2 regions of the Pseudomonas corni genome follow, and region 1 is predicted to be linked to the other one. Evidence: riboswitches for the same ligand, from Rfam matches in the RefSeq annotation. Region 1 holds a riboswitch; the other holds the start of a gene.

Region 1 (10,191 bases):
CTGTTGACGTCCTTGATCGTCACGCTCCAGCCGCTGCCTTTGCGGCTCAGACCGGTGACGCGCTTGCAGTACTTGACCTGCGCATCGGGTGCGCTGGCCAGGTGTTTGAGCAGGTTGTTGGTCAGATTGCCGAAGTTGACGTCGGTGCCGTGCATGACACGGGTCGCAGCGATGGGCTCATCGGCCGGGCGACCGGGCATCATCAATGGCATCCATTCGGCCAGCTTGGCTTTATCTTCTGTGTATTCCATCGACGCGAAGGCGTGATGGGTGTGCATCGATTCGAAGCGCTTCTTCAGGAACGAGATGCCTTTTTCTCCCTGAACGAAACTCAGGTGCGGCACAGGGGTGATGAACGAGCGCGATGAGCCGAATGTGCCTTTGCGGGCCAGATAGGCCCAAAACTGCTTCGACACCTCGAATTGAGCGTTGATCTGAACAGCTTTTTTGATGTCGATGGAGCCATCGGCCGCTTGTGGCGTGTAGTTGAGCTCACACAGACCGGCGTGGCCGGTACCGGCGTTGTTCCAAGGGTTGGAACTCTCTGCCGCACCAGAATCCATCAGCTCGACAACCTCCAGCTTGAGGCTGGGATCGAGCTCTTTGAGCAGCACAGCAAGGGTGGCACTCATGATGCCGGCCCCGACCAGTACTACATCGACTGCTTCGTTATGCGCCATTTAACGCGTCTCCAAAATCTGCAGCACCAAATTGACGGCATGCGTTCCCCAGGCCAGTTGCCGGGTGTAGGAGGGTGTGCTTCCAAGCGTGCCCCCACATAACCCCGGCCGGGGTCGCCATGTCCGATTCTTCGCAATTTTTTGCATCTTCAGCGGACGCCACCGAACGAGCCTGCGTTGATACTTGATAGACAAGCATGAACGCATTTTTTGGCCCGTGCAGCCATTCGACTATCGTCAAGGCATCCGGTTGTGCAACCAAATCCGTAGCGGACAGGCTTCAGACTCCGATCGTGGAGACTGCGCGGCAGCGATCAGTCCTGTTCAAGGGGGCTGGGTCAGACGCTAATGGTGCATGTACAAACGCGTAACTATTCATTTGCTCGCCACACTCTTGTGAAGTTGTGAAAACCCGTTTTTTTCACGCTCTTTTGAAGCCGTGAACCTCAAAAAGGGCTGCGCGATGGCAGCTCTGGCAGATCAGGTGCGTGGCAGGTGTGGGAGGTTGTCCGGCAGGAAAGGTTCGATCGAGTCGAGCGTTTTCTCACCGTAGGACCGCGCGCACTGATGGGCACATGTCTGTGTGGAAGGCTCTCTGTGGGCGATACGGAGGTGTTGATACGAGGTATCAACGATGCTGCGAGGCCCGATCAGGAGACGTCCTTATAATCGGGGTGAGATTATAGCGATGTAACGTTGATAATTGATCCAATTTAAACGACTTTTATTCGCCGTTCAGTCACGTAACGATCAAATGCCGGGCGGTAATCGAACGTGCAGGCCGTGTGACGCGGGCGCTGGCGGGCAATGGTTGATGCAGCCAAGAGAGTCTGGGCTCGTTGATTTCGATCCAGTCCTGACCGGCAGGCGGTGTGGCGCAGTGTTTGAACGACAGGCAGATGCCGTGCTTGTCCAGACGCGCGTAATGACGATAGCGGCGGCGCAGGGAAAACAGTGACCAGAGCAAGTCCATGGCAGAACTCCGTGGCGTTGGGATGTGAAAAGTGTGTCGTATGGCGATGACACCCCGGTGACATTCCTGTGGCGGAACCGTGTCGATGGCGTCCGGTCCTATTTTTCAGCTAGTGAGCGATGTTGAGAGGTCGCTATACTGCGGCACATTTTGTGCCTGGCCCATGGAGAGATGAGCATGCTGCGTCGCCTTTTGTTCGGTTTGCTTGCTGTTAGCAGTTTGACGCTGGTGGGTTGCGCCCACAGCCCGCAGTCCCTTAGCCCACAACCCAAATTGAATGCCCAACTGGCTGCGGTCGGTCGGGGCCAGCCTGTGACTGTGCGTGTCGTCGATGGGCGTCCATCCCAGACGCTGGGGACCCGTGGTGGTCTGTATCCCGAAACCAGCTCGATCACTGTGAGCGGCCAGCAGTTGCTGCCGCAGTTGCAGGCTCAGGCCGAAGCGGCTGTGCGTTTGCTGGGCTTCACCCCAACCACTGGCGGCAACGGTCCGCAGCTGACAGTCACCTTGGCAGACCTGAAATATCAGTCGCCCAAAGAAGGTATGTACGTGACTGAAGCAAGCATCAGCTCGACCTTCCGCGCGGATGTACAGAACAATGGTCGCAGCTACAGCGGTCGTTATGCCGCTTCGCTGGATCAGCGTTTCGGCATGGCGCCCAATGAAGAGACCAACACCAAACTGGTCAGCGATGTCCTCAGCGATGCGCTGACGCGTTTGTTCCAGGATCAGACGATTGGCAAGGTTCTGGGCCAGTAACGAGTTAGATCGCAATAGAAAAAGCCCCGGTTTCGTGAGAAGCCGGGGCTTTTTTGTTTGTGGGAGGGAGCTTGCTCGCGAATGCCGCCTGTCTGTTATGGATGTGTTGACTGACCCCACCTAATCGCGAGCTAGCTCCCTCCCACGAATTCCAGCGATGACCTGACCTCACGCCGCCTGCTGATAGAAACTCAAAAACGTGTAACCGGTGTCCAGGTCCACATCCGGCCAGTCGTGATGCGCATGCCCGCCGAGGGCGCAATAGACCAGCCAGTGTCGATCCTGCACGTTGAACGCCAATGCGTCGATCAAAGCCTCTTGCTCGTCGCTAGGGGCAATCAAATAAAGGCGATCCTGGTTGTTGGCATGCAGCATGATGTCGCTCCGGGAGACAGGGTGCGGTGTTGAGGTGCCACACAGTGCCCGGTTCAGGTGACGTTAAGGTGACACACGTTAAATTGCCATCTGGATCCTACAGAATCCGGCGTCACTCATTCCGACGCCATTGAGGCCATCATGCTGCTTCCATTGTCTCCCGCGATGACCCTGAATCTATTCGCGCTGCTCGCCGCAGGTCCCGGTGTCTGGTTGCTTCAGGTCACCCGCAACCGAGAGCAACGCGAAAACGCTCATCTGCACACGCTCACCGAGCAGTCGCAGATCGACGAGCCGATGCATGTGATGGACGTGCCGACCCTGCGTCTGATTCGCACCTGTTACCGGATCGGCGCCGCGTGTCTGGGTTTTGCGCTGCTGATGTCGTGGGCCAGTACCCAGCTTTAGTCCCCAAACCCTGCAAACGAAAACGGCGCCCGAAGGCGCCGTTCTCAATACTCTGCTGTTTAAAGCGGCAGACCCGCCTTGACCCGATACTGATTGCGCACCGGCGTTGCGTATTGCAACACCAGATAAGGACGGTGCTCATCGGGGCAGCCCTGCAGACGCCGCTCCCATTCTTCCTCTGCACGGGCCAGTTCATCGGCCGCAAACACCTCGTCAGCGCGGGGGACGTTCAAGGCCGGATCGGCATCGGCCCAGCGCGCGTACGCCAGGTAATGCACCGGAAACAGCCGATAGCCCCCGAGAATCTGACGGTCCATTTCGATTGCCAACTGCTTGGTGTCCTCGAACACCTCGGTGATGGGCTGTGCAAAGTTCACATGCACACGGCCTTTGTAGCCGGTGATGCCCAGCGCGATGCTGACATCATCCTCGCCAGGCGCCTTGGTGTAGCTGCCGGTGCTGGCGCGAATGAACAACTCCCGGGCCTTGGCGTGATCGCACGGATCGTACTCGTAGCTGATCGACACCGGCGTGAGGTTGAGCGAGCGAATCACTTCGCCAAATGGCTCGTCCTTGCGGCACATGTGGAACATCTTGAGGATGGCCGATTCGGTGCGGTCGTCGCCGTCTTTGGCGCGCCCTTCGGCCTGAGCGATCCAGATTGACTGGCAATCGGTGCGAATCGAATGGTTGATATACGCTGACAGCAGATGGTACGAGGCCATCTTCTCTTTGCGGCCGGTGATCGAGCGGTGAACGATAAAGCTCTTGTTCAAGCGCATCAGGTCACTGACGAAAGGCTTTTGCAGCAGGTTGTCGCCGATGGCAATGCGTGGCGTCGGCAGACCTGCGTGGTACACCGCGTAATTGACGAACGCGGGGTCCATCACGATATCGCGGTGATTGGCCAGAAACAGATAGGCCACGCCGGACTTGAACTGCTCGACGCCGGTATAGGTCACACCATCAGTGGCGCGCTCGATTGTATGGTCGACGTAATGCTCGACTTTGTCCTGCAACGCAGCGACCGTGTCGATACCGGCGAACTGGCGCCGCAACTTGCGGGCAATGGCGGGCTGCAGTACCCAGCCCAGCGAGTTTGCCAGGCGTGGGAAACGGAAGTGGGTGAGGATTGCGAGGAACGCCTTGTCACTCAGCAGCCGAGCCAGAACGGCTTTTACTTCGGAGTCGTTGTAAGGTCGGATGGCATCGAATTCGCCCATCATGCTCTCTTGTTGAAAACGGCTAGGGTAAAGGTGGCCGGCGCCGGGAAAACAAGCCCGGGGCTGTGAACATCAAGACCGGCCTTTAAATGAGCGGCGATTATACGCAAAACTGGCCCTGGAGACCGCGATGCACGAAATACAACCCTCAGCACCTTATGAATGCCCTTACTGCGGCGAGCCCGGCGAGACTACGCTCGACCTGACAGAAGGCGACAACAACTTCATCGAAGACTGCCATGTGTGCTGTCGCCCGATTGAATTTCACCTCGAAACAGACGGTGAGCAATGGGATCTGCAAGTGCGTGCCGAGAACGATTGATGCGCAAAATCTACGAGCCGGAAAATCTGATGGAAGGCGAGCTGCTGCAAGGCATGCTCGCCAGTGAAGGCATTGAGGCCCACATCACCGGCCGGCATTTGCTCGGCGGCGTCGGCGAGCTACCCGTTTTTGGATTGCTGGGATTGTCGGTGGACGATGGTCTGGCAGATCGGGCACGCCAACTGATCACTGAGTACAATGGCGCTTTTCCGTTGCCGGGCGATGAGCCCGACAGCTACCCCGACGTACTGCTGTGCTGAAGCGCTTCGAGTTCTGCGTCATTCGCCTTCAAAAAGAGTTGTCTTGAGCCCATGTGTGGACGTTATGCCCTGTTTCGTTGGACGCCCGCCTTTGCGGCCTTGCCGGGCTTCCCGGCGGACCAGAAAGCTCAATGGAACATTTCACCCGCCGATTCAGTGCTGATGCTGCGTGCCGGGCCAGTTTCCGACGAGGGTGAGCCGTGCAGAGAATTAGCCCGCGCCCGTTGGGGTTTGACCCCGCCGTGGCTGACCGATATGTCTCGCACCCCCGCCCATGCCCGCGCTGAAACCGTGGCTGAACAACCGATGTTTCGCCAGGCTTTTCGTGAGCGTCGTTGCCTGCTGCCCGCCAATGGTTTCTACGAATGGCGCGGAGACGTGCGCAAGCGACCGTTCTGGCTGACGCCGGGGGAGGGTTCGGCGCTGTTTTTCGCAGGGATTTGGGAAGCGTATCCGGTTGAAGGCCACACCTATTTAAGCGTTGCGGTAATCACTCAGGCTGCGGCGAATCAGCGTCGACCGCTGATTCTCGATGCCCAGGGCCAAGCCGACTGGTTAGCGAACGATACACCGTTACCGGTTTTGCAGGCGCTGCTCGCGGCCCCACAAACTGCTTTGCGGGAGCGGCCTCTGGCTAATTTGATTAATGATCCAAAGCTCAATGCACCGGAATGCCTCACCCCGGCTTGAAGCCTCATTGTGATGAATTTGTGGGAGGGAGCTTGCTCGCGAGAAGTTGCTTGTTTTCAAAGAGGGGTTATTTGAGCGGGCCTCTCGCGAGCAGGCTCCCTCCCACGATTTTTCAGGACATGGCAAACCGCTGCCATCTGGTAGATGCACACGGTATTGCCTAGGATGTGCGCCATGATTTTCAGGAGATTTTCGATGCGTCAGATATTTGCCCTTTGTACCTTGAGCGCAGCCGTGCTGCTGGGTGGTTGCTCCGCCGTCAATACCACCAGCGGCGATTCGGTGGGTGTTGAGCGCAAGCAGTACATGTTCAGCATGCTCTCGACCGATCAGGTCAACCAGATGTACGCCCAGTCGTACCAGGAGACCGTCAGCGAGGCGACCACCAAAGGCGTGCTGGACAAGGACAGCGCCGAAGCCAAGCGAGTGCAGACCGTGGCGAAGCGTTTGATCGCTCAGGCGCCGAAGTTGCGGCCGGATGCGGCGCAATGGCAGTGGGAAGTTAACCTGATCAAGAGTGACGACCTGAACGCCAACTGCGGGCCGGGCGGCAAGATCATTGTCTATACCGGGCTGATCGATACGCTGAAGCTGAGCGACGACGAACTGGCGGCGGTCATGGGCCATGAAATCGCTCACGCCCTGCGCGAACACGGTCGTGAAGCCATGTCCAAAGCCTATGGCGTGCAAATGGCCAAACAAGGGGCTGGTGCGTTTTTGGGACTGGGGCAGGACAGCCTTGCGCTGGCGGACACCGTGGTCAATTACAGTCTGACCTTGCCGAACAGCCGCTCCAACGAAAACGAAGCGGATTTGCTGGGCCTGGAGCTGTCAGCGCGTGCCGGGTACAACCCCAACGCCGCGATCACTCTCTGGCAGAAAATGACCGCTCAATCGGGCGCTTCACAACCTGAATTCATGAGCACCCACCCGGCGTCGACCAATCGTATTGCGTCCTTGCAGGCGGCAATCCCCAAGGTCATGCCGCTGTACGAGCAAGCGCCGAAGTCTTAACGTTTTTGTAGGAGCGCGCTTGCCCGCGATTGCGTCGTGCCAGACACCAAATGTGTTGTAGGCCGATCGCGTTCGCGGGCAAGCGCGCTCCTACAGAATCAGACCCAACCGCTGATCTGCATCGCCTTATAAACCGCCACAATTGCCAGCACGAAGAACGCCGTGGCGGCAATGCGTCGGATCAACGTCAGTGGCAGTTTCTCTGCCGCGAAATTCCCCGCCAGCACCACCGGCACGTTGGCGATCAACATCCCCAGCGTCGTGCCCAGAATCACCAGCCACAGATACGAATATTGCGCGGCCAGCATCACTGTGGCGATTTGCGTTTTATCGCCTATTTCCGCGATGAAGAATGCGATCAGCGTGGTCAGGAACGGTCCGAACTTGCGCCCTGTGCCGGCCTCGTCGTCGTCCATCTTGTCTGGGACCAGGGTCCATAATGCGGTGGCGGTGAAGCTGGCGGCGAGAATCCAGTGCAGCACGGCATCGGAAAGGAAGCTACTGAACCAGGCGCCCACAGCACCAGCCGCGGCGTGGTTAGCCAGCGTCGCAGCCACAATGCCGGCAATGATCGGCCAGGGCTTGCGAAAGCGAGCGGCGAGGATAAGTGCGAGGAGTTGGGTCTTGTCACCGATTTCGGCAAGTGCGACGACAGCGGTGGGGACCAACAGGGATTCCAGCATCAGGTTTTCCTAAGGGGCGGGTCGACACGGCTATGACACGTACAGCCTCCCCGCCCCGGGTAAGGTGTGCGTGTCATAGGTCTTGTCAAACCACCGATCCGTCTGAGCGGATCTGGGGTCGCACGCACCATGGCCTTCGGGCCAAGTATGTTGATGCGTGCCATACGAACGTGGCGTTCGCGGGAGACTACTCCCCTAGGACGGTGCGGATTTTGCCTACACAGGTCGCGTTGAGCAAGCGCTAATTTCAGGCCTTCTTGGCGCGATAAATCCGGAAACCCTGGCCCTCGGCCATCGTCGCGCACGGCCCGAGATACTGCTCAATGATCGGCTGATACCGCAGGAACGTGTTGGCGACCAAGCGCAGTTCGCCTCCTTTTTTCAGATGTTCACGCGCTTTTCTGAGCAAGTTTTCCGATGCGGCATAGTCGGTGTGTACGCCGGTGTGGAAGGGTGGGTTGGTCAGAATCACGTCCAGGTGCTTAGGCGCAGCGTCGATTCCATCGCCCGTCACAACTTCTGCCTCAAGCCCGTTGGCCGCCAGTGTCAAAAGACTGCTGGCGGTCGCGAACGCGTCTACGTCCAGCATCGTGACTTGAGTGTCGGGATAGCGACGCTTGACCGCAGCGCCCAGCACGCCTGCACCGCAGCCGAAATCGAGCACATGCCCGCCCGGTAATCGGTCAAGATTCTCCAGCAGCAAGGCCGAGCCTCGATCAAGACGACCATGGCTGAAAACGCCTGGCAGGCTGATGACTTTGAGCAGCGCGTCACCGGCCGGAACTTCGAAGTGCTTGGCCAGGCTTTCCAACGTGACGGCTTGAGGCGGGGTTTCAACGGTCACTTGCCAGAGCTGGCAATGACGGGCGCTGTCGAGTTTGCGAGCACGACCGAACGGGCTCAGTTGGCGGGCAGCCGCTTCGATGCCCGCACGTTTTTCTCCGACCAAAAACAAGTCTTGTCCACCCAGGCGAGAGGCGAGGGCGTTCAGCAGGTATTCGGTCAAGTCTTTGGCTTTTGGCAGGAACAGGACGGCTGCATCGAACGGGGCTTCGGGGGCGTGAACGCCGAAATGCGTGCGCTCGGTGAAACGTGCTTCAAGGGCCGAGAAGTCGCCAGCGTGCCAGCTCCAGCCTTGTGCGGCGGGCAGCTTGCCCATCAAGTCGTCGGCGGGCAGGCCGGCCAACAGCAATGAACCCTGAAACAGCCCAGCCTGACGGAGTAACACTTCACTGCGCGGGTCCATCTTAGGCTCCTGAAAAAAGGGCGGAGTTTAACAGCACAAGTCTGTAGGAGCGCGCTTGCCCGCGATTGCGGTGTGCCTGTGACGACGTTTTCGATTGATACACCGCAATCGCGGGCAAGCGCGCTCCTACAAAGCTCAGGCGCTGTTAACTCACCACCCGAACCGGCGCGCCTGCATAAAACCCCAGCGCATTCTCGTTCACTTGCCCGACGATCCGCTGCCGTGCTTCCTGGCTGCCCCATGCGCTGTGAGGGGTGATGATCAGGCGCGGGATATCTCCGGACAGCAGCGGATTGCCGTTAACCGGCGGCTCGACGGTCAAAACATCTGTCGCCGCGCCGCCCAATTGGCCGTTGCGCAAAGCATCGGCCAGCGCCTGTTCGTTGATCAGCCCGCCGCGTGCGGTGTTGACGATAAACGCATGGGGTTTGAACAGACTCAGCTCGTGGGCGCCGATCATGTCGCGGGTGTGTTCATTGAGCGGGCAATGCAGGGTCAGGGCGTCGATTTGAGGCAACAGCTCATGCAACGGCACGCGATCCGGTCGGGCGGGACGGCCGGGGATTTGCCCCAGCAGCACGCGCATGCCGAACGCTTCGGCCAGCCTTGCAACGGCGCCGCCTAGCTCGCCGTGGCCTAACAGGCCCAGAGTCTTGCCTTCCAACTCGACAATCGGGAAGTCCAGCAGGCAAAACTGTTTGGATTTCTGCCACAGACCTTGGTGAATCGCCGCTTGGTAATCCAGCACGCGAGTGGCCATCGCCAGCAGCAGCATCAACGTGTGCTGGGCCACCGAAGGCGTGCCGTAGCCCTGACAGTTGCTGACCACCACGCCATGTTTGCGCGCCGCTTCCAAGTCGACGTTATTGACGCCGGTGGCCGTTACCAGCACCAGCTTGAGGTCCGGGCAGGCCGCGAAGGCCGCCGCATCGATCATGATCTTGTTGGAGATCGCCACTTGCGCACCTTGCAGACGCTCGATGACTTGATCGGGCGTCGTACTGGCATGCAGTTCAAGCTCGCCGAAAGTGTCACGCCAGGGAGTTAGGTCCAGATCCCCCAGATCCAGAGAAGTGTGGTCGAGGAAAACGGCTTTGCGGTTGTCGCTCATGTACTGGGCTCCTGTAGCTCAAGGGCGCGATGACTTGTAGGACGTCTCCCATAGTGCTTCAAGAACTGACCTCTGTGCCAGTTACGCACTCCTACAATTTCATGCATCTGTGCCAATCACACCCGCCCAGGAGTGTTCATCAGTTTTGCTGCGCAGATTCTGTAGGAGCGAACTTGTTCGCGAGACTTTGGATCTGGCACGCCGCCTGACCGCCTCGCCAACAACTTGGCTCCTACGGTCAACTCCGAGGCTTTTGCTCCGAATGACGGCAGAGTAATGTAGCGACCTTACCCGAGCCTGCTGCTCTGACCTGCCGGAGACCCCCATGTACTGGACGGAATTTCTTACCGTTGCCCTGATTCACTTGCTCGCCGTGGCCAGCCCCGGTCCTGATTTTGCGGTGGTAGTTCGCGAAAGCGTGACCCACGGCCGAAAGGCAGGTACCTG
Region 2 (10,191 bases), on a different contig from region 1:
AACCGTTGGAAATCCGCACTGCCCCCATCGACTACGACCACTACATCACCCGCCAGCTACAGCCGGTAGCAGACGCGATCCTGCCCTTCGTGCAGGACGATTTCGGCACATTGGTCGGCGGGCAGTTGGGGTTGTTTTGATTGCGCCATTGGCGTCGCGGTGACGCCGGCTGCGCTTGGATCAAAAATCACCCGGCATCCACCGTTGTGGGAGGGAGCTTGCTCGCGATGAGGCCGGTACATTCACTACATCCTCTGTCGGCAGAACATCGAATCGCGAGCAAGCTGCCTCCCACAGGCGTTGCTCTATGAACGCCAGCGTCGTAATAAATCCGTCATCTCGTAATAACTTGAAACATCTCGACACGGCCACAGGTCAACTTGAATATCCCAATTCAAGAATGCGCCCAATGAAAACACCTCGCCCATCCGCTCGCATCGAACCGCTCAATCAGCTGCGTAATCTCAAGATGGCGCAATCGGCCCATGCGTATGTGCGGGGCAGCACCGTGCAGTTTTACGAATGGCTGCACAGCCAATCAGGGCGACGTCTTCCCAGCGGGCCGCCGGTGTGGATCTGCGGGGATTGCCACGCCGGTAATCTTGGGCCGACCGGCGATTTGAAAGGGCGAATTGACATCCACATCCGCGATCTGGATCAGACCGTCATCGGTAATCCTGCTCATGATCTGGTGCGGCTGGCGCTGTCACTGGCCACCGCCGCCCGAGGTTCTGACCTGCCCGGCGTCGCCACAGCGCGCATGCTCGAAGAAATGATGCAGGGCTATGAACAGGCGTTCGAAGACGATGCCGACCAAGAGCCGCCACGGCCTGCGCAGGTGAAAGCGGGCATGAGAAGTGCGGTCCGGCGGACCTGGAAACATCTGGCCCAGGAGCGCATTGAAGACACGCGTCCCACCATCCCCCTCGGAAAGCATTTTTGGTCCCTGTCCAAACCCGAGCGCGACGCTCTCAAAGCCTTGTGCGCCACACCAGAGATCCACGCCCTGGTGACCTCGCTCAAGGGGCGCTCCAGCGACGACCGCGTCGAACTGCTGGACTCGGCGTATTGGGTAAAGGGCTGCAGTTCATTGGGGTTAAGTCGTTACGCCGTGCTGTTGGGCGTGGGGGATGACGACGATCAGGAATATTGTCTGCTCGATATCAAGGAGGCCGTCGCGGCCGCAGCGCCTCGCTTCTCAAGAACCTCGATGCCCAGGGACAACGGCAAGCGAGTGGTCGAAGGCGCCCGCTCTCTGTCCCCCGGTCTTGGCAACCGGATGATCGCCATACGCATGCTCGACCGTGGCTTTTTCATCCGTGAGCTGCTGCCCCAGGACATGAAGCTTGAGCTCGACCAATTGAGCCAGCGTGAGGCGATGCGCGCAGCGGGGTATCTGGCGCGAGTGGTCGGCCTGGCACACGCACGGCAAATGGATCAAGCAACCCGCTCGTCCTGGATCAATGATTTGCAAGGCAATCGAAGTCAGACGCTCGACGCGCCTTCGTGGCTTTGGTCCAGCGTCGTGCAACTGGTCGGCAGTCATGAAAAAGGCTACCTGGAACACTGCCGACGCTATGCCATGCAGCATTAAGCAGACAGTCGATGGTGCCGTCGCTATCCGTGCGAATAGGCTGCGAGTGATTTGCTGATCGCACGGATTGGCTGGCGCAACTCTCTGCCCATCAAGCCCCGCCATTAGTCACAACCGTGAGGTGTAGTGATGGCTAGGTGATATCTTCTCTGACATGGCAGCTTATTCCGCCGGGCTACTTTGCGGGCAATCGACATGGTAAATGACACAAATACTCAGCGCGCTGATGCGCTGAGTCTGCTGGTGCAAGCCGCTGCGCATTCGGCAGATTGCACCCGTGGATTGCTCATAGGAGGAGCGCAGGGGATCTGGCGGGTCATTGCCAGCTATGGCGCCCAGGAAGACTTGGCGGTGGAAGCCACGGCTGAAGATTTTCTGCGCGCCGCTATCGCACAGGATGATCTGATTGTTATCAGCCAAGTGACCGGGCAGGCAGTCCCGATCCTGTTCCACCGCTTCATGCAGTTCTGCGACGGTTTCATGGTCGGCATCGCGGTGCGCGGGGCAGACGAGGATTTGCTGGGGGTGCTGCTCGTCAGCAGCGCCGAGCCGCTGCAGCGCTTGAGCGCGGCGCAGACTTACGCGCTGCAAACCCACGGCGCCTTGTTCAGCACAATGATTGCGGCCAAAGACGTGCCAGCCGCGCATTCCGATGATCCACTTATCGAACGCTTGAGGTTGCTCGAATCAGTGGTCGTGAACGCCAAAGACGCGATCCTGATCACTGAAGCAGAACCGATTGATCTACCAGGGCCGAGAATCGTTTATTGCAACCCGGCATTCCTGGCGACCACAGGGTTCGATTCAGCGGACGTGATTGGCAAGACGCCGCGCATTCTCCATTCAGATAGCACCAACCGTGCGACGTTGGACAGCATTCGTGATGCGCTGGAAAAATGGCAGCCCATTGAGGTCGAGCTGATCAATGAACGCAAAGACGGCAGCAAATTCTGGGTTCAACTGAGCATCGTTCCGGTGGCTAACGAACGCGGCTGGTTCACCCATTGGGTGTCGGTCCAGCGCGACATCAGCGAACGCAAGGAAGCGGAATTGCTCGCTCGCCAGGCGCAAGCCGACAGGGACGCCAAGGTCGCGCTGGAAACCCGGTTGCTGGAGCGGGAACGCATCGAAGAAGAGCTCTCCTACGCTGCGTTTCACGACGATCTCACCTCGTTGCATAACCGGGCCTACTTGATGTCCCGGCTGTTAGGCATGTTCAACAGGGACGGGCCGGACCAGGTTCCAGCGGCCACCGTGCTGTTTCTCGATCTCGATCGATTCAAGTTCGTCAACGACAGCCTAGGCCACCTGGCGGGCGATCACCTGCTGAAGGTCGTCGCCCGGCGACTCGAAAATTGCATCAGAGCCGAGGACATATTTGCCCGTGTTGGAGGGGACGAGTTTGCCATCCTGCTGGCAGGCGATGATCAGGCATCACTGGCCATAGACCTGGCCCAGCGCATCGTCAGCCAGTTGAGTCTGCCGGTGGTGATCGATGGCCAGGATATTTTTACCTCGTGCAGCCTGGGTATCGTGACTGCCGATCACACCCACCAATCCCCTGAGGATCTGCTGCGCGATGCCGATGTTGCGATGTATGCGGCGAAGAGAAGAGGGCGAGGGCGCTGGACCCTATTCGACGCATCGATGCGCAAAGCCGCTGTCGATGCATTGATGATGCAAAACGCGCTGAAACAGGCCATTACCCGCGACGAGTTTTCCGTGGTCTACCAGCCGATCTATAACGTCAAGACCGGCGAAATCAGCGGCGTCGAAGCCTTGGTAAGGTGGCTGCATCCTGAGCTGGGCCATGTCCCTCCGGACGTGTTCATTTCTGTGGCTGAGGACATCGGCGTGATCCATGAACTGGGGCAGTGGGTCATGCGTCAGGCATGCATCGAATTGCAGCACTGGAAACGCGAATTCTCCTCCCTGCAGTTGCATCTGAATGTGAACGTTTCGGGAACCGAGTTCAATCGCCCGGGTTACGCGTCCCAGGTCAGCCAGATACTGGCGTCCACCGGCGTCGCTGCCCGTGAGCTTCAGCTAGAGATCACCGAGTCAGTGTTTCTGCACGAGCCCGAGGCCACTGCCAAAGTGCTGGAAAGCGTGCGTGCGTTGGGCATTCGCGTCGCCCTCGATGACTTCGGCACGGGCTACAGCTCACTGGGCTACATCGACCGCTATCCGCTGGATGCGATAAAAATTGATCGCTCTTTCGTGTCCAGAATGATGTCTTTCGACCGCAGTGACGCCATCGTGCGCAGCATCCTGTCGCTTGGCAGAACCCTGAACCTGGACATCACCGCAGAGGGCGTCGAAACCATGGCCCAGCTGCAGCGGTTAAAAGAGATGGAATGCCCCTTCGTGCAAGGCTTTCTCTTCAGCCCGCCGGTGCGCGCGGAGGAGGTTGCGACGTTGTTGCGCGCGTGGACGACACGCTGATGGGCTCTGCGATGGGGAGCTCAACCGACAGAGCGGAGCGTTGCCGCTATGGCGGTGAACTTATTAATGTTTTTTTCACAAGTAACTGACTAGACTGCGCACCTTCGTTGGGGAGTAACCTGCTTTTGCAGCATTGCAAAAGCGTCCGTATCAACATTCTCGGCAACCTGCCGTGGTGCGGACACCGTTCTCGGTTGGTGAGACCAGCGACACTTCCATGCCTAAAGTCGGGCGTGTGGTTGTGTCGTTGACTCATAGCCCGACTGGACGTAACCGTGAATCCGATTTCCCTCATTTTCCTTGCCCTGGCCATGTCCACGGACGCCTTCGCGGCGGCCATCGGCAAAGGCTCCAGCCTGCACAAACCGCGTTTTCTCGAAGCCCTGCGCACCGGTATTATCTTTGGTGTGATCGAAGCCATCACGCCGATTATCGGCTGGGGCATCGGTCAGGCTGCTTCGCGGTTCGTCGAAAGCTGGGATCACTGGATTGCGTTCACGCTGCTGGTCATTCTTGGCCTGCACATGATCTACAACGGCCTGAAGCATGAGGAAGAAGAGGAAGAAAAACCCACCCAGCATTCGTTCATGGTGCTGGCCGTGACAGCGTTTGCCACCAGCATTGATGCCTTGGCAGTCGGCGTGGGCCTGGCGTTTGTCGACGTAAACATTTTTGTTGCCGCCGCAGCCATCGGTCTTGCCACCATGACGATGGTAACGATTGGTGTGATGCTCGGCCGAGTGCTGGGGACGATGGTCGGCAAGCGCGCGGAAATCGTCGGCGGCGTGGTGTTGATGCTGGTCGGTGCGACCATTCTCTACGAACACCTGTCGGCCTGATCGTGAGTCAGTGCGGGCGCGTAATAATCTTTAAGCGCCCGTTACTGCCAGATGTCGGCCTCGCTCAATCCCAATACGTGCATTTCCTCTTCGCGCAATCGGCCATCGGCCTGCAGGAAAAACTCATCCAGTTGCGGCGGCGCCACGCGGGTTCCTGAAAGCATGGTATGCACTTGGCCGCGATGATGGATTTGGTGTTCGAACAGATGCAGCAAGATCCGGTCGATGCGCTCCTCAAACAGCCCTTCGGCACGATCCAGCCTGACCTTGCGCGCAGCATTTGCGCCCACCACACTTTTACAAAACGCCACTAACGCACGATCCGTTGTCCTTTGCGCAGACGCTACTTCGAGAAAGGTCCTGCTCGAACAGGAAGGCAGCGCCTGTCCAGCCAAGTCACCTGACAGCGCGGCGAGGTAGTAATCGTCCACATCCAGAATGTGGCAAAGCGTGCTTTGAATCGAAGGGAAGAAACCGGTGCGCGGCGCTTTGTATTCGACTTCGCTCAGCGCTTCGCAGGCGCTCAGCAAACGTTGATTGGCCCAGAGGTTGTTGAACGCTTGCGCGAGGAAGTAATTCATGACCGGTCTCCGAACGCAGGGGCGATTGTGCTCAGCATAGTCCAGCGCAAGCTGGCCGTGCTCCCCGGGACTGCTGCCGTTTCCGGCGCATCGCCAGCGTCTTGTTCTAAAGTTTTGGTTTTGCCGAAAAATCAGCAGCGCTTCAGATTCATTGTGGGAGCGAACCTGTTCGCGAAGGCGGTGGTTCAGATGACAGAGATGTACCGGCTGCACCACCACCTTCGCGGACAGGTCCGCTCCCACGTGGATATCAGCTCGGTCCAGCAATCTGCGCCGAACACAAACCCTGTAGGAGCGAACTTGTTCGCGAGAAGGTTTGCCTGACACACCGCAGTGTCTGTCTCGCCAACAAGTTGGCTCCTACAGGGATTTGCGTTGGTTCGCCCTACACCAACCCCGTGGGAGCGGACCTGTCCGGGAAAGGGCCGCCAGATTCGACATACTTGTTGCGCCTGATACATCGTCTTCGTGGGCAGGTCCGCTTCTACAGGGATATCAGCTCGGTCCAGCAATCTGTACCGAACACAAACCCTGTAGGAGCGAACTTGTTCGCGAGAAGGTTTGCCTGACACACCGTAGTGTCTGTCTCGCCAACAAGTTGGCTCCTACATGGATTTGCGTTGGTTCGCCCTACACCAACCCCGTGGGAGTAGACCTGTCCGCGAAAGGGCCGCCCGATTCGACATACTTGTTGCGCCTGATACATCGTCTTCGCGGACAGGTCCGCTTCTACAGGGATATCAGCTCGGTCCAGCAATCTGCGCCGAACACAAACCCTGTAGGAGCGAACTTGTTCGCGAGAAGGTTTGCCTGACACACCGCAGTGTCTGTCTCGCCAACAAGTTGGCTCCTACAGGGATTTGCGTTGGTTCGCCCTACACAAACCCGTGGGAGCGGACCTGTCCGCGAAAGGGCCGCCCGATTCGCTACATTTTTTGCGCCTGATACATCGTCTTCGTGGGCAGGTCCGCTTCTACAGGGATATCAGCTCGGTCCAGCAATCTGCGCCGAACACAAACCCTGTAGGAGCGAACTTGTTCGCGAGAAGGTTTGCCTGACACCCTGCAGTGTCTGGCTCGCCAACAAGTTGGCTCCTACAGGTATCTGCGTTGGTTCGCCCTACACAAACCCCGTGGGAGCGGACCTGTCCGCGAAAGGGCCGCCAGATTCGACATACTTGTTGCGCCTGATACATCGTCTTCGCGGACAGGTCCGCTCCCACGGGTCGTGCGTCGAATCCAGATTTCGGCAGATCACGCGTCTGTTTCACCGGTTTTTGACGAGCACGGAGTTATGCTCTATCGCGTTTTTTGCCCAAGGCCTGCGCTCATGGTTTTAAAGGATGTTGCTGTGCCCCCAAAGGACGTGCTGATAGAACTGAGCGGCGTCACCCGCGTCGATCCGCTGCGCCGCACGCCTTTGCTGCACGCTACCGATTTCTGCTTGCGCGGCGGTGATCGGGTGGCACTCACCGGCGCGTCCGGCTCTGGCAAAAGTGTCTTGCTGCGCACGTTGGCGCTGCTCGATGCGCCGGATACCGGGCATCTGCTCTGGCGGGGCGAGCGCGTGGCCAGTGCTCAGGTGCCGGGGTATCGGCGGCATGTCGGTTATCTCTCCCAGCGCCCGGCGATGATCGAAGGCACGGTAGAAGACAACCTGCGCTTGCCCTACAGTCTCAAAGCGTTCACCGGCGAAACGTTCAACCTGGACACCGTCACCGAACTGTTGACCGCCGCCGGCAAAACCCGCGCATTTCTTCAGCAAGCTGCAGCGGACTTATCCGGCGGCGAGGCTCAGGTGGTCGCATTGATCAGAATTTTGCAGACCGGCCCCGACGTGATGTTGCTCGACGAGCCGACCGCCGCGCTTGACCCTGCATCTGCCCGCACGGTCGAGCAACTGGTGCGCGCCTGGTTCGATGGACGCTCTTCATCGGCCCGCGCCTACGTTTGGGTTTCCCATGATCAAGCGCAGGCCGAGCGGGTGAGCAACCTGCGTCTGACCATGGATGCAGGCCGCTTGATGGATGCCCAGACACCATGAACTATCAGAACCTGTCTGCGTTGGACATGGCCATTGCCGCCAGTCTGATCCTCATCAACGGCGCGCTGTCGCTGCTGCTCAGGCTCGGTCTGGAGCGCCAACTGATCTGGGCTGCGATTCGCACGGTGGTGCAATTATTAGCCATCGGTTACGTGCTGGGCTGGGTGTTCGAGTTCGCCTGCTGGTACGTGGTGTTGCCGATCATGTGCCTGATGACGCTGGTCGCTGGCACTTCAGCGGCAGGCCGGGGCAAGCGTACCTACGCAGGTCAGCGTCTGGACAGCGTGGCCTCGGTATGGATCAGCTCCTGGCTGGTGACTGCCATTGGACTGTTCGCCGTGATTCGAATCGACCCCTGGTACGAGCCGCAATACGCGATCCCGATTCTGGGGATGATTCTGGGCAACACCTTGACCGGCGTGTCGCTTGGTATGGAGCGCATGACCCAGGAACTGACCACCGGACGCGGTACGATCGAGATGATCCTGGCGCTCGGCGGCACTCGCTGGGAGGCCGCGCAGGACGCAACACGGCAAGCGGTCAGGGCGGGCATGATGCCGACGCTGAACCAGATGACGGTCGTCGGCATCGTCAGCTTGCCAGGCATGATGACCGGTCAGGTGCTGGCAGGCGAAAACCCCGAGGACGCCGTGCGCTACCAGATCGTGATCATGTTTCTAATCGCCGCCGCTTCTGCCCTGGGTACGGTAGGCGCTGTGCTGCTCACCTACAGACGCCTGTTCTCGGCGGATCATCGGTTTTTGCTGCACAAGCTCGCGGCGCGTACCTGATACGTCGCACCCCTTCGCTTGCACGATTTTCGCATGGCTTTGTCCCATGGCCGTAAACTGGCTCGCTGGTTTTACGATTGATGCAGCAAAGAATGGATGGGCCGATGCGCAAAGCACTATGCATAGAAGACGACACGGACACCGCTCAGGAGATCGCTTCGGAGCTTAACCGCGGCGGATTTTTGGTGGAATGCGTGGACAACGGCGCTTGCGGATTGAAGCGGGCGCTGGCGGGTGAATTCGATGTCATCACCCTGGACCGAATGCTGCCCGGGCTCGACGGGCTGGGCGTGGTAACGGCATTGCGCGAAGCGGGCAACCGCACGCCGGTGATGATGATCAGCGCTCTTAGTGATGTCGATGAACGTATTCGCGGCTTGCGCGCAGGCGGCGATGATTACCTGGTCAAACCGTTTGCCTCCGAAGAAATGACTACCCGGGTCGAAGTGCTGTTGCGTCGTAACGAGCCGGTCGAAGCCCGGGAAACCCGTTTGCAGGTCGCTGACCTGCAACTGGATTTATTGCACCGAACAGTGGCGTGCAGCCAGCAACGTGCGGCATTGCCAGCCACGGAGTTTCGTTTGCTGGAATTTTTGATGCGCAACGCCGGCAAGGTGGTGACCCGTGCCCTGATTTTCGAATCAGTGTGGGGCTACCATTTCGATCCCGGCACCAAGCTGATTGATGTGCATCTCACGCGCCTGCGTCGCAAGCTCGAGACCCTCGATTGCCAGCTAACCATCACGACCCTGCGCGGCTCCGGATTTGTGCTTGGGCAAAAAGATGCTGTTTGACCCCAAAGTGTTGCCGCGTCTGCGTCGCACCACCACGTTTCGCCTGTCGATGATTTATTCCGCAGCGTTGCTGTTTGGCGTAGTGGCGCTGGTCTGCCTGATCTATTGGCAGATATCGAGCTACTTGATGCGCCAGGCCGACGGCAACCTGCAAGGCCAGATGCGCTCGTTGCTGTATCTGGATCTGGATCAACTGCCCGGTGAACTCGACCGTCTGGCCATTGGCGACCTGCGCAACGTCTATTACTACGGCCTGTTCAGTGCCAGCGGTCAGCATTTGGGCGGCGAGGTTCAAACGCTGCCCAAGGGATTGCCGCTCAATGGAAAGTCCTATGAGTGGCGCGCGCCGGGCTTTCAGCAGGGGGCACGGGCACTGGCGCAAAGGCTCAGTCAGGGGCAGATTCTATTTGTTGGTTTCGACACCAAGACCCTTAGCCACCTTCGTACTATTCTGCTCGACGCCCTGCTGCTCAGCGGCACGCTCATCGTGCTCGGCGGACTAGCGCTGGGAACGTTTCTTGGCTACAAACCGTTGCGCCGGGTGGCGACGTTGCAGGTGGTCAGTCAGCGGATTGCCGAGGGCGATCTGTCGCAGCGGTTGCCGTTGTCCCGTCGCGGCGACGAACTGGACATGCTGTCGGCGCTGGTCAACCAGATGATGGAAGAGGTCGAGCGTCTGCTCGATAACGTCAAAAGTGTCGGCGACAACGTCGCCCATGACCTGCGCACGCCGCTCAATACACTGCGCATGCAGTTGCATCGAACCCTAGAGCAGTGGGGCGAGGCTCCCGCAGAAAAACAGCAAATCCGCCTGGAAAAAGCGCTCGCCGCAACCGATGTGTTGCTGCGCAGATTCCGAGCATTGCAGCGGATCGCCGAGATTGACAGTCAGGCCCGCAGTGCAGGCATGAGTACGTTCTCAGCGGGGGAGCTGTTATGTGAAATGTTCGAAGATTACGAAGCGGTGGCGCAGGAAGCAGGCATTCGTTTGACGTTGTTGGAGCAAACAGTCGAGCCGGTACTTGGCGACCGTGAAATGCTTGCCGAAGCGCTGATGAATCTGATCGAAAACGCGCTCAAATTTACCCCTGCGGGCGGCTGTGT

Evidence for each region. Region 1 has a riboswitch for manganese ahead of ACWKV9_RS18685 (TMEM165/GDT1 family protein). Riboswitches for the same ligand answer to the same signal wherever they lie in the genome.
Region 2: another riboswitch for manganese. It lies ahead of mntP (manganese efflux pump MntP); the one in region 1 lies ahead of ACWKV9_RS18685 (TMEM165/GDT1 family protein).

What each region holds. Positions count from the first base shown of each region.
Region 1 covers NZ_JBSKHW010000012.1:69,296-79,486, forward strand. The annotation lists gene mqo (malate dehydrogenase (quinone)) at 1-680, opposite strand, end outside; gene ACWKV9_RS18640 (hypothetical protein) at 1,420-1,653, opposite strand; gene ACWKV9_RS18645 (YajG family lipoprotein) at 1,831-2,412, shown strand; gene ACWKV9_RS18650 (hypothetical protein) at 2,581-2,787, opposite strand; gene ACWKV9_RS18655 (hypothetical protein) at 2,929-3,195, shown strand; gene ACWKV9_RS18660 (1-acyl-sn-glycerol-3-phosphate acyltransferase) at 3,255-4,418, opposite strand; gene ACWKV9_RS18665 (CPXCG motif-containing cysteine-rich protein) at 4,549-4,740, shown strand; gene ACWKV9_RS18670 (putative signal transducing protein) at 4,740-5,000, shown strand; gene ACWKV9_RS18675 (SOS response-associated peptidase) at 5,052-5,690, shown strand; gene ACWKV9_RS18680 (M48 family metallopeptidase) at 5,886-6,704, shown strand; gene ACWKV9_RS18685 (TMEM165/GDT1 family protein) at 6,803-7,387, opposite strand; yybP-ykoY riboswitch at 7,475-7,595, opposite strand; gene ACWKV9_RS18690 (methyltransferase) at 7,635-8,633, opposite strand; gene ACWKV9_RS18695 (2-hydroxyacid dehydrogenase) at 8,779-9,744, opposite strand; gene ACWKV9_RS18700 (LysE family translocator) at 10,070-10,191, shown strand, end outside.
Region 2 covers NZ_JBSKHW010000027.1:6,020-16,210, forward strand. The annotation lists gene ACWKV9_RS27380 (DNA polymerase II) at 1-140, shown strand, start outside; gene ACWKV9_RS27385 (DUF2252 domain-containing protein) at 410-1,594, shown strand; gene ACWKV9_RS27390 (putative bifunctional diguanylate cyclase/phosphodiesterase) at 1,790-4,039, shown strand; yybP-ykoY riboswitch at 4,137-4,316, shown strand; gene mntP (manganese efflux pump MntP) at 4,315-4,878, shown strand; gene ACWKV9_RS27400 (DinB family protein) at 4,920-5,786, opposite strand; gene ACWKV9_RS27405 (ABC transporter ATP-binding protein) at 6,810-7,502, shown strand; gene ACWKV9_RS27410 (ABC transporter permease) at 7,499-8,293, shown strand; gene ACWKV9_RS27415 (response regulator transcription factor) at 8,398-9,087, shown strand; gene ACWKV9_RS27420 (sensor histidine kinase) at 9,065-10,191, shown strand, end outside.